DNA from 4 places in the Paenibacillus sp. WG02 genome. Region 1 is predicted to be linked to each of the others. Evidence: riboswitches for the same ligand, from Rfam matches in the RefSeq annotation. Region 1 holds a riboswitch; each other region holds the start of a gene.

Region 1 (3,130 bases):
AAGGGATTCCACCCTATTTAACGCGGTTGGGTTCGCTGTATGGTTTAGGGTGAAGGGGGCGGTCGGATTTAGGAAGCCTGTATGAGTGCTTTTTCTTGTCTATAAGTGGGAAGTTGTACTTCGTGCAACAATTTCTTTGGCTTTCTACTCTCTAAGCAAGAGATGTTGTATGCTGTACAACAATTTAGCCTTAATTCGTACTAAAAGGCCACTTTGGGTCTAAATTGTTGCATTTTTTGCAACATGTGCAGAGAAAATGCTTGATTTGGTTGATTAAAGTTGTACGTAGTACAACTTTAGTTGTTTGTGCGGGAAGGGATGAGAATCCGCAGGGGTTCGACCATACGTGACGGCTTCGAAGGTTAAACCCGAGTAGGACGTGCATCACACCGGTGAAAATTTAAGGATAAGCTGAAAAGAACTAGCATCCCGTACGTGAAGGCATCGAAGGATAACCCGTGGAGGACAAGCAAGCGGTCCTTGAATTCAACGGAGTAGATGAGCCTGATTTTGAGCTAATACAGATGCAAAAAGTGCATGTATTTTGAATATAAACGTACTTTTGAGAGGCAGAAGCTGCAGAAAGTACAGCAAAATCTCCCAAAGTGAGCCCAAACGTTCGAATTCAGCTGATTTTGATGTACAAAATGCAGGAATATTGAGAAATGAGATCATTGTTATGAAATTTGATGTACTTTTTGCATGATTCACTTGCCAAGGCTAATCCAAGCCTGTGACTCTGACAACTGATTTTCGTACGGAGCCAGTCACTTTATTACTCTGGAGATTCAATGGCGGTCTGACCTGGTTCTAATGGGAGCGAATAGAGGAATCATTCAACAAGCGAAATCAAAAGCGTAATAACTTCTCAAAGTGATAATTTCAACATTATCGCATTGAAACGGACGTGGACCGATATCGAATTAGACATGTCTCAAGACATAATCACATATGCATGAAATCGAAGCTTGAACGATGACGTTCAGGCTTCTTCTTTTTTGTGCTGAAAAAGCACTTGCATAAACTAATTATATTAGTTAAAATACTAATTATATTAGTATTCAGAAAGGAATGGGTCTCGACATGTCATTTATTGTATTTATGCTCTTATTTACAGTTTTAGGTGGATGGCTTGAAAGCCGTGTTCTCAAGCGTTCGAAAAGGGAGGGAATGTAAATGTTTGCTGGACATTTTGGGCTTGCTGCAGCATTGAAAGCAAGAACACCGGAGGTGCCGATCTGGGCGCTCATACTTAGTACTCAGCTGCTTGACGTTGTATTTGTACCCTTATTTCTTTCTAGTATTGAAACGATCGATACAAGCCTGGGTACGGGTTATGGGGAAGGGATTATTCACGCTGATTACACACACTCATTAGTTGGGGCGCTGCTCATTGCTATCTTATCGGGATTATTGGCTTGGAAATTATGGGGGAAAAGAGGAGGCGCAGCTATAGGAGTGCTTACCTTCAGTCACTGGATACTTGATCTTCTCGTTCATCGTGCAGATATGCCATTCTTACCGGGGAATGTTGGAGGACTTCCATTAGTAGGATTTAGTCTGTGGCAGTGGCCGTGGGTGAGTGCGGCTATTGAGATTATTCTCGTGATTGTAGGGGCTATTCTTTACTTTCGCACACTTCGTAATACCGCTAAACTGTCAAAATATAAGACACCAGACGATAACTTCATATGGCGTGCACATCTTGCAGGGGGAGTCATGGCCGTTCTGTTGATTGCCTCCTTTATTTCAGATTTTGTCTTGCACTTATAATTTCTTGGATACTATTACCACTGCGCAAAAGTTGAAACTAACAGTCAAATTATGCTAGTCTAACATAGACAAAAAATGCCGAATCTCGGAGCAGCAAAAGCTCTGGTACGGGGGACTTCTTTATTTGGGGTGAATGAATGCTCAGCTGTTTTAATAAACTGAGCGCGCTAGGGAAACCTCTTCCCGAACCCGTCAACTAACCTCGGAGGCTTCAAGGAGGAACAATTTTTGAAACTTTTTACAAAAAGCTTTATTTGTTCATGCGCACTTGTTTGCGCAGCAGTATCCATGTTTACGGCTCCATCGGTTCAAGCAGCATCATCTGCATCTAATGTAAAAGTCCAGGTCAATGATGAGTTGGTTCAGTTCCCAGAAGTACAGCCATTTATTGACAACACAGGAACATTGCAAGTTCCTCTACGCGTATTATCTGAGAAATTGGGTTATCAAGTAGGCTGGGCGAAGCAAGAAAGCGAAATTGTGGTCACGTTGGTGAACAAGCAGCAGATGATTCAACTGACAACCGACGAGAAGCAAGCGATCGTTAACAGCAAGAAGATTAGTCTGGAAAGCAGTCCGACGCTTTATCAAGGTAATACTTATGTACCCTTACGTTTCATCACTGAAACATTCGGTTCTCCGATTGAATGGAATGAGGCGAATCGTATTGCAATGGTGAATGTCGATGGCAAGTCGCACAAACCAGCTTGGATTGCACCGCCACCAGCACCAGCACCAGCTCCAAAGGTAGCAGCGGCAGTTATACCGTCCATGTCTGATCAAATCGTGCAAACAGCAAATACGTTCATGGGAACGCCATACGTTTGGGGAGGCACAACACCCAGAGGGTTTGATTGTTCCGGATTTGTACGCTATTTGTACGAAGCTAAAGGTATTGATCTACCCAGAACTGCGGTCCAAATGTACGATGAAGCAGGAACCAGGGTTATGGACTTGAAGGCTGGAGATCTTGTGTTTTTTGCTGCAGGAAGTGTGAACCACGTAGGGATTTATCTGGGAAATGATCAATTCATTTCGGCGACAACGTCAAGAGGTGTAAGGATAGATAGTCTCGCCAGTTCATACTGGGGATCCAGATATGTGGGAGCCAAAAGAGTTTTGTAAGTAAGCCATGTGGTGAAAAAAGGATTAATTCCATGGGCATTTGTTTTCTATGAATCTTTCGAATGAAAGCATAGAAGGCAGATGTTCTTTTTTTATGCGAAATATTGCGATTTTTATCGAAATTTTATGGTTTTTAGCCTATAATGAAGAAATGTTTGGAAGAAAGCAGGTGACACGAACCGCATGCAATTAAGTGTCTGGAAAAGTTGGTTTTATAAAAAAAGACATTCGA
Region 2 (3,130 bases), 520 kb from region 1:
CCAATCCTGCTGGAGCTTGCCGCGCAGCGTGCGCAGCTCCTGCTGAAGGTTGCCGCCGGCTTCCTTCAGCGTCTCTTGCGACAGGCGGCCTGCTTCGCGGAGCCCCTGCAGCGCTTCCCGGCCGAGCTCGCGGCCGGTCACTTCCAGCTCGCGCCATGCGTCGCGAGCCTCTTTCCCGTGCAGCCCGCTGCCCGGCGGCTGCACCCGAGCCCCCTCGGCTGCGTGCCCTGCACGCAGCCCGCGCAGTTCATCCGCGAGCGCCAGGCACATGTCCTGGCTGCTCGCATACTGCGCGCGGTAGTGCTCGCAAGCGACTTCCTCGCGCTGCTTCTCTAAGAGTGCTAGCCGCGCGAGCTCCTCATCGCCGGCGCGCATCGCCAGCTCGGCCTGCTCGCCGCGCAGCTGCGCCATCTCCTCTGCGTTCACAATGTGTTGTCGCAGCTCAATAGTCCGCTGCAGCGCCTCCTCGTAGCGCTGTTCCAGCTTCTCAATCACGCTGCTTCCCCGTTCTTGATGCTCAAGCTTGCCGGCCGTTTCTTGCCATGCAGCTTCCGCCATTTTGCCAATGCGATTCAATATATTCATGAAGTTACACCCCCATTTCTTAAGATTTAAAATTCATTTCGTTTCTTCAGCAAATGAAAACCATACATCACTAAACCTATTGCGAATGCAATCGCGATTAAGCCTGATAGTTTAATGGTCAAAATTAAGCCGCCTAAGCCGGCGATAAACCATCCTATTTTCTTCCCATTCTTAATGCCTACATAGCCTAATCCAAGCATCGCTGCTGGGAATAATAATCCCATTAAATGAATATGACTGCCCAACTGATGCAGAGAAATAAGTATACCTGCCGTAATTAAAACCAATGCCAACCCTTTCGATCGATCCATACTCATTCTGCTTACCGCCCTTCACGTATTCTTCATGCTTCTATCGTACCTGAAACCGGTATTCGTCAAAACGGACTCGCGACTGTTTTTGTACCTAGACCTAAGTCCAGTACCTTCTAAGACCTCCATCCATATTTTGGCCGTTGTCCCACAGAGCCTCGAATGCTAAACTATTTGAAGCCGAGTCCGGTGCACAGACAAAGTGCCGGTACGGGGGACGATTTACATGGGGTGAATATTTGCTCTTCAAAGGAGCAGACTAGGGAGAACCTTCTTCCCGAACCCGTCAACTAACCTCGAAGGCTCATTGAAGGAGGATTACCAATTGCATACAATTACTAAAGGGTTAACTAGCCTTGCTGTGTCTTTAACAGTGTTGGCAGGAGGCTTTCTTTCCCCATTTTCGGCGCATGCCGCTGAGATGGATGTGAAAGTGCAAGTCAATGATGAGCTTGTTCAATTTCCGGATGCTCAGCCATTTTTGGATGACAATCATGCTACCCAAGTACCGATTCGTTTCGTAACGGAGAAGCTTGGTTATGACGTGAAGTGGCAAAAAGAAGGCGATGAGATCAAAGTCACGTTAAATAACAACAAACATTCGATCACCTTAGTATCGGGACAAAAAGAAGCCAAAATCGATAGCACTCCTGTCGAGATGGACACACATGCAGAATTCCAAAATGGACGCGTATACGTGCCTCTTCGGTTCTTAAGCAAAGCATCCAATATTCCCGTTCAGTGGGACGCTAGCAGCAAATTAGCTATTCTAAGTAAAGATGGCAATCAGCACGCGCCAGATTATGAATTATTTCAATCTACTGCCTATTCAGCAGATCCATCTGAAAATGGCGGCTACGGAGCTATCGATTATATGGGTAATCCATTAGGTATTGGAACCGTTGCTGTAGATCCGTCGGTGATTCCTCTAGGGTCTAAGCTCTATATAGAAGGTTATAATTTCAATGGCCTCCCTGCAGGCGGCATGTATGCTTACGCAACAGATACTGGCGGTGCAATCAAAGGAAAACGTATTGATATCTTTATCCCAGGATCCAAGCAATCCTTGCAAAAGTTTGGTATCCAAACCATTAAAGTGTACAAGCTATCCAATTAAACGGCTGAAATAAAAAAAAGCTTGGTTTCTGAGATTATATTCTCAAGAAATCAGCTTTTTTTATTTATGGTGGAAGGGCTCATCCACGCACCTCCTTCTGCTAATATTGCACTAGAAAGGCTGCTCTCCCATCATACTAGTGACGAGAAGAGCAGCCTGCAGTAGTTACTTAAACTTGATTTTTGGGGATACCATTTAAACTTGGAACGTAATCAGGTGCCTCGTTGCTCGATAGCGTTTGAGCTTCTTCCATGAAATTAGCGTTATTCTGCTGATTGTTTTTCTTATCTGCTTTGTTATCTTCGCGGTCATGCTTGGGATCGGCGTCATTTTTGGGCATTGCATTCACCTCCATTGTCTCATAGTTAGTATGAGAAGGCGGCTTGCATTTTATCCCAGTTATCTGGAACTGGCGTTGCTCTTTATATGACTGAACTACCCTCGAGGGTTTTAGTTTTTCTTGCCGCCATATGCTCCATTAGGAATGAAACATACGTTTCGTCCCGAACTAACCAAGCTGCATACTCCCTTTTAACATAACGTTCTGCCTCTTCAAAAGTAGAAAAATGTTGGTTGGATTCGACCCCATCCACATCGATTTCCCATCTGCCTCCAGAAGGAAAAATAAACACTTGCTGTTCATTTCTATTCTCATAAAGTGATCCATACACAGAATTTTTCGTGTTAAATGTATTTTTATTTGCATCCGCGCGAATGGGTTCCATTGGAAATGGCTTCGCAACATAAAATTGATAAGCTTCTTCTGTCATTGAACAACCGGATGCTTTCGCATGGCCTCCTCCTCCATAAAGACCCGCAATTTCCGAGACGTCGATGTGATCGTGAATCGTTCGAAAGCTTATCTTTTTACCGCCCATATTCATGATTGCGATGTAATCCAGATGAGGGTTTTCTTTGCCCAAATCGTTTCCAAGTTCAGAATGATAGGATTCCGCATGAACAATCCCTACATGATGGTCATCTATACGAGAGTGGATGATTTCTCTCTTTTTTCTGCGCACATAGCGTTCAATTTTTTCTTCTTCCATATCCAAAATTTTTTCTTCAAAGGAGTCAAACGCAAATTGCTCACTTTTCTGAATGCGAGCCACCATTT
Region 3 (3,130 bases), 1.7 Mb from region 1:
CAGTCGATGCCACCATTTTTTCGGCATAAATTGCGGTAGAATGACCATAATGTTTTGTTTTTCCGAAACATGTGTGTCAATTCTCTCAATAAATTCAGCAAGCGGCTTAAGTATCGTCCGATAACGCGATTTAAAAATAACCAATCGAACGCCCGGATCCCATTTATCCCACTTCTCCTGCATCAATTCTTCATCTTCATCTGAGAACGATACATAGAAGGCAATCACGTTTGGCGACAACGATTTCGCATAGTTCAAGGACTGTGCCACAACCCGATGAATGCCCGCCACAGGCACAATAATCAAAGGCTCCTTCGTGCAAACCCGCTCAATCGTTATATCAATACGCAATTGCTTCGCTACATCATCGTAGTGATGACTAATTTTCGTAATTAACCAAAGCAGCAGCGGGGTTATAATAATAACAATCCACGCACCTTCGGCAAATTTAGTTATGGAAAATATGAGCAAAACAACAAGAGAAACGATCCCGCCTAAACCATTGATGAGCAGCTTTCCGATCCAACCTTTCACTCGCTCTCTCAACCATTTACGAACCAAGCCGCCTTGCGCAAGTGTAAAAGATAAAAACACGCCAATCGCATATAGAGGAATGAGTGCATCTGTCTTACCTTTGAAACCAATCAGAAGAATACTGGCAAGCACACCAAGCGTGATAATCCCATAGTGGAACGAAAGTCGGTCTCCTCGGAACGAGAACATACGCGGAAAGTTTTTATCCTGTGCCATAATGGATGCTAAGATTGGAAAGCCGTTGAAGCTAGTATTTGCAGCCAAAACCAGAATGAGCATGGTACCAATTTGAGTTGCATAGTACATCGCCCCACGACCAAAAGCCTGCTCTGTCACCATCGATAAGACGGATGTATGGCCATTAGGATCAGGTACAATACCATAACCCAAAGCTAATACCGTTACGCCTCCAAACACGATAGCCAAAAGTGTCCCTAAGGAAACTAACGTGCGCTTCGCGTTTTTAACGGATGGTGTGCGGAAATGTGGCACGGCATCGGAGATGGCCTCGATCCCTGTCACGGCGGAACACCCCGAGGAAAATGCTTTTAAAAGGACGAATAACGTCAATGAGCTTGTCATTGAACTCGGAGCAAACACTATAGGATGCATATTAATGGAACCCGTCAGCATATCGTATATACCTTTGCCCACTAGCAGTAAAATACAAAATATAAAAAAGTACGTTGGAATAGCGAAAATCGTACCTGATTCCGATGTTCCACGTAAATTAAGCCAAACCATGATCCACACAAGAACTAAAGTAATCGGAACAATATACGGCACCGCTGATGGAAACGCTGACGTAATCGCCTGCACGCCGGCAGAGATCGAAACGGCAACGGTAAGTGTATAGTCAATGAGCAGCGAAACACCAGTCAGCCTTCCCCACACCATACCTAGGTTTTCTTTGGAAACCATATACGCTCCGCCACCTTGCGGATAGGCCTCTATCACTTGTCTATAGCTCAAAACTAGCAGCATAATCAGAGCAATAATGGATAACGCAATAGGCAAAGAGAACGCAAAAGCGGCAACCCCAACAGTCGCAAGTTCTAAAAGAATCTGCTCAGTCCCGTAAGCAACTGACGATAAGGCATCCGAGGATAGGATCGGCAGTCCTTTCCAAACCGGCATTTTTTCGGATTCCATTTCGCTGGATTTAAGCGGTTTGCCAAACATAATTTTTTTCAATGAGTCGCTTGTCATTCGTGATAGTTCCCCCAATTAAACCTAATATCTGACGTATTCTTGTGTTTTAGGACGCAAAAAAACACAAGGATAGACCTTGTGTTTATACACATGTTCTCCTTCCCACGGTCGCTTACGAGGTTAGCTGTCGGGTTCGGGCCGCGAGAATCTGCCCTAAATGGTGCCATACGTAAGCACCTTTACTCACCCCATAAAACTTTTGGTTCCCCCGCTTTTCTAATAAGAAAATTAAGCGAAATATTCAACTGTAACGTACGAGTTGAATACTACTCTCTTCTTACAGCATAGTAAAGGATTGAATAAACTTAAAAAGATAACTCCAACCACTACATTCACTCAATAATACGCTTACAATCCTGCCATTCATTGATTTACTTCCATTCTCTTATTACATCGTGGATTTTTAACATTTGGCGAATAGCCCGGGTTGAGCATCACTGGTGGATTCGTCTTTTTTTACGCTTGACAGAAAAATACAACTACTTTAAGATTTAGCTGTATGATAGCTGTACAGCTATATAGCTATATAGACACACAGTTAAATCGAACTAAGAAAATTTATAGGGAGGTCACACGTATGACTGTTATTGTAAAGAAGATGTCGATCACTGGGTTAACCATTGTCATGTTAGCAGGAGGGATACTGGCAGGCTGCTCGTCGGATGAGAAGACGGGAAACGCGGGCGGAGACAAAAATGCGACCGTTACACTAAAAATGATTGAGAGTTTGACCAGCCCTGAAAGAACAACGCTTCTCAAAAACATGCTCGGCGAATTCGAGAAGCAAAATCCAACCATTAAAGTAGAGTTAATCTCGCCGCCGCTTCAGAATGCGGATACGAAGATCGCTGCTATGCTGGGAGCGAAAGAAAGTTTGGATGTTCTCGAGGTTCGAGATAATACCGCAAAACAATTTGTAACAAATAATTTCATCGAAGATCTGAAACCGTTTACAACGAAGTGGGAGAATTACAAGACGTTGAACGACAGTGCTAAAATGGCAGCTGAATACATTGATAACAAGCCATATTACATACCTTACGGGCTGTACCAGAAAGTATTGTACTATCGTCAAGACTGGTTCAAAGAAAAAGGATTAACCCCGCCGAAAACGTGGCAAGAGGTCTATGAAAAGGGCAAAGCGCTCACTGACCCAGCCAAGAATCGTTACGGATATGCGTATCGTGGCGGAGCAGGGGGCGATAACTTCTCCCTCATGATTATGCAAGCGTTTGTCGGTGATAAAATTAATCCGAACGACTCCATGTTCTTGAAGGACGGTCAAACGATCTTCTCCTCGCCGGAAGCGAAACAAGCCATGGAATTATTCACGAAAATTTATCAAGAAGCTTCGCCAAAGGATTCAACGAACTGGGCTTTTGCG
Region 4 (3,130 bases), 3.6 Mb from region 1:
GGATGTTACCGCCAACGACATCGGCACTAACCGTAAACCATGAATGAAATGAGAAATATTCAATCGTCCAAGCCTCTATGGTAAATACTTTTTGCTTCGTGTAATGATTTAATTTTCTTCCGTAATTTCCTAGGACAAAAATGTGTGAATCCGTCTTTTCTAATATAGTTGTGTTCCACTCATAATGTAGCTGGTCTCCGTATTTTAAAGCCTGAATTGTTATCAGATTGTTCATTGATTCATCCTTATGGTTTGAATTAAACTTATAATTCCTTTGTCATAAATACACTATTAGGGTCCTCTATGTAATCCGAAAACGGCTGGCAATATTGAAACCCAAAACTTGCATACAGTCGTCTAGCTGGTTCGAAAGCTTCCATTGAACCCGTTTCCAAACTTACCCGTTGGTACCCACGTCTCTTGGCTTCTTCAATTATGTGCTCAAGGATTCGTTTGGCGACGCCTTTTCTTTGATGGGAGGAAGAAGTTCGCATTGATTTTATTTCGCCGTGTTGACGATCAAGTTCCTTCATTGCCCCGCAACCCACTAATTCATCTTGTTCCCATCCACTCCAGAAAGTAATTTCTGGTTTTTTCAAATTATCCAGATCCAGAGCATGTGTACTTTCTGGCGGAGAGAGAGATGCCATGTCCTGCAGATGTTCTCCAATTAATGCAACCACTTTAGGTCCAGTTAAATCATCTATTTTAATATCCATTCAAATCACTCCTAAGTTTCTATTTTTTAATCACTATAATACGTTTTAATATATTCATTTTCAACTATACAAGAGGAATCAGTTTCAAGGCGGAATGATCTTTCACTCAGCGAGCTCCTCGAGCCGTGGCTCGTCGACAGTGTCAGAGAAATCTTCCTTTACAATGAAAAAACCAGCAACATAAGGTTGCTGGTTATACTTAAAATATTCTGCAGACATACAATACTGTCTTAGTTACTTATGAATTCCTGTACCCATTCGCCGTTATAATAAGCAACACCGATTTGGGTGAAGTTGGGGCTTAGAATGTTTTGACGATGACCTGTGCTGTTCATCCAAGCTGTCATGACAGCTTCAGGCGTTTGTTGACCTTTCGCAATGTTCTCACCTGCGTAGGAATAGCGAATGCCGTATTTGCTCATCATATCAAATGGAGACCCGTAGGTCGGCGAGGTATGATCGAAATAGCCGTTATTGTACATATCTTTTGCTTTGTCCAAAGCCATAGCGGTTAGTGCACTGTTGCTAGCTAATGGACGAAGTCCAGCCTTTGCTCGTTCCTGGTTAACGATGTTAACCACTTGGCTAGCAAAAGTTGATTGGGATGGCGCAGTCGTAATAGGCGTTTTGGTACCTGCATTTGTGCTTGTGCTGCCAGGAATGTTGAGGCTCATACCAGACCAGATCACGTTCGGATTGGCAATCTGAGGGTTCGCTTTAATCAACGAAGAAAGGCTAACGCCATACTTCTTGGATATTAACCACATCGTATCATTGCCCGATACCGTGTGGGTTGCTGGTGAGGCCATTGCCGCGCTCGCCCCAACGAGGATGCTCAATCCAATTGCGCTGGTAACCACAAGTTTTTTGTAACGTTTCAAAATAAACCTCTCCTTTTTGCGGCCTGCGAGGTTAGCTGTCGGATTCGGGTCAAAGAGTAATCACCCGGCCGCAGTTAGCGGCTTCACCCCAAATAATGGGTCCCCCGTGCTTATAGAAAGCTTCGGCCTTCTGAGTTATTTGATCCACTTGAATCTTATAAATTGTAACATGTGAAATCATCGAGAACATGACTCAAAATTTTCCAACAATATTTTGTAAGCGGTATCAGCCGGTTCGAAGCTGCAATAACAAGATAGAAAAAGAAGGATGAAACCCGATCAAACTCCTCCTTTTTCTAATTAGGCCTGCTTCCTATTTTAGAAACAATTCCATTAGCTTTCCGCCTGCATAAATACCAACAATACCTAGAATACCCGACAGTACAGGCGGTGCGGGCAAAGGCAGCTTCAACACTTTGAAGATAATACCAATAATTAAACCTGCTCCTAATGACAGCAGAAGTTCCTTCATTCTTTAGACACCTCGATTGTTAGACTGCATCTTTAAAATCGTAATTATCGAGCCACACCGCTTCCACACGTTCCATATCCGATAATAACAAACCGTCGGGTAGGTACAGTCACATTTGTCTTACGCAAACAGCCTTCGACTATCGTCTGTCCTATACCGTGTTCGTTCTCCATAATTTGCTTCAAAAGACTGTCATTTATTACTACAATAGGAACTGAAATATCCCTTTATATCTTTGCTTAACTTGTAAACAAAAAAACTCTCATTTTTTTTAGTCGATTGCTTAGGAAAGTCACCCGGATTTTGATCATTTAGCACGATCCGAAGGTGAAAAACTGCGAAATAATTATGTCTTTGAATATCCGATAAGGATTGCTATAATAGGTCTGGTTTAAAGGGTTTCTCTATCATTAGTTTTACTAAGGAGTTTGTCTAAATGACTAGTTTCAAGTTATATTTCAAATTTGTTAAGCCGTATTGGAAACTTGTTCTTATCACCATTCTCATTGGTATGGTCAAATTCGCAATTCCTTTAACCTTACCTTTAATTATGAAATATATCATCGATGATTTGTTATTGAGTACTATTTCAATAGCAGAAAAGACGCAAAAGCTGATTGAGGTGATGATATTTGCTTTTGTACTTTTTGTTATTATAAGAGCTCCAATTGAATACCTTCGACAGTATTTTGCACAATTAACAACGAGTCGTATTCTGTACGATTTACGCAATCAGCTTTATGCTCATATTCAAAAGCTATCCTTGCGTTATTATCAGAATCATAGAACAGGCGAAATTATTTCTCGAATGATAAATGATGCTGAACAAACGAAAAGTATCGTTGAAACAGGATTAATGAATGTGTGGCTCGATTTATTCACCCTTACAATCGCTATCGCATTTATGATTCATATGGATTTTGGTCTAACCATGGTAGCTATAGCTGTATTTCCCTTATACGCCTTTTCTGTCAAAACGTTATATAAAAAGCTAAGAAACTTAACCAAATCTCGCTCTCAAGCCCTTGCGGAAATGCAAGGCTATTTACACGAGAAGG

The links. Region 1 has a riboswitch for cyclic di-AMP ahead of ACBP55_RS04520 (C40 family peptidase). Riboswitches for the same ligand answer to the same signal wherever they lie in the genome.
Region 2: linked by a shared signal. The riboswitch ahead of ACBP55_RS07135 (stalk domain-containing protein) and the one ahead of ACBP55_RS04520 (C40 family peptidase) in region 1 are both predicted to bind cyclic di-AMP.
Region 3: linked by a shared signal. The riboswitch ahead of ACBP55_RS34925 (APC family permease) and the one ahead of ACBP55_RS04520 (C40 family peptidase) in region 1 are both predicted to bind cyclic di-AMP.
Region 4: linked by a shared signal. The riboswitch ahead of ACBP55_RS20635 (CAP domain-containing protein) and the one ahead of ACBP55_RS04520 (C40 family peptidase) in region 1 are both predicted to bind cyclic di-AMP.

The regions. Positions count from the first base shown of each region.
Region 1 covers NZ_AP036016.1:965,630-968,759, forward strand. Annotated here, with positions in the region: gene ACBP55_RS04515 (permease) at 1,177-1,773, shown strand; cyclic di-AMP (ydaO/yuaA leader) riboswitch at 1,840-1,999, shown strand; gene ACBP55_RS04520 (C40 family peptidase) at 2,002-2,898, shown strand; gene ACBP55_RS04525 (hypothetical protein) at 3,082-3,130, shown strand, end outside.
Region 2 covers NZ_AP036016.1:1,486,653-1,489,782, reverse strand. Annotated here, with positions in the region: gene ACBP55_RS07145 (PspA/IM30 family protein) at 1-585, opposite strand, end outside; gene ACBP55_RS07140 (hypothetical protein) at 612-902, opposite strand; cyclic di-AMP (ydaO/yuaA leader) riboswitch at 1,065-1,217, shown strand; gene ACBP55_RS07135 (stalk domain-containing protein) at 1,222-2,013, shown strand; gene ACBP55_RS07130 (hypothetical protein) at 2,183-2,353, opposite strand; gene ACBP55_RS07125 (DHH family phosphoesterase) at 2,436-3,130, opposite strand, start outside.
Region 3 covers NZ_AP036016.1:7,742,006-7,745,135, forward strand. Annotated here, with positions in the region: gene ACBP55_RS34925 (APC family permease) at 1-1,743, opposite strand, end outside; cyclic di-AMP (ydaO/yuaA leader) riboswitch at 1,841-1,991, opposite strand; gene ACBP55_RS34930 (ABC transporter substrate-binding protein) at 2,324-3,130, shown strand, end outside.
Region 4 covers NZ_AP036016.1:4,556,310-4,559,439, forward strand. Annotated here, with positions in the region: gene ACBP55_RS20625 (DUF402 domain-containing protein) at 1-235, opposite strand, end outside; gene ACBP55_RS20630 (GNAT family N-acetyltransferase) at 264-719, opposite strand; gene ACBP55_RS20635 (CAP domain-containing protein) at 950-1,600, opposite strand; cyclic di-AMP (ydaO/yuaA leader) riboswitch at 1,606-1,738, opposite strand; gene ACBP55_RS20640 (XapX domain-containing protein) at 1,914-2,072, opposite strand; gene ACBP55_RS20645 (ABC transporter ATP-binding protein) at 2,509-3,130, shown strand, end outside.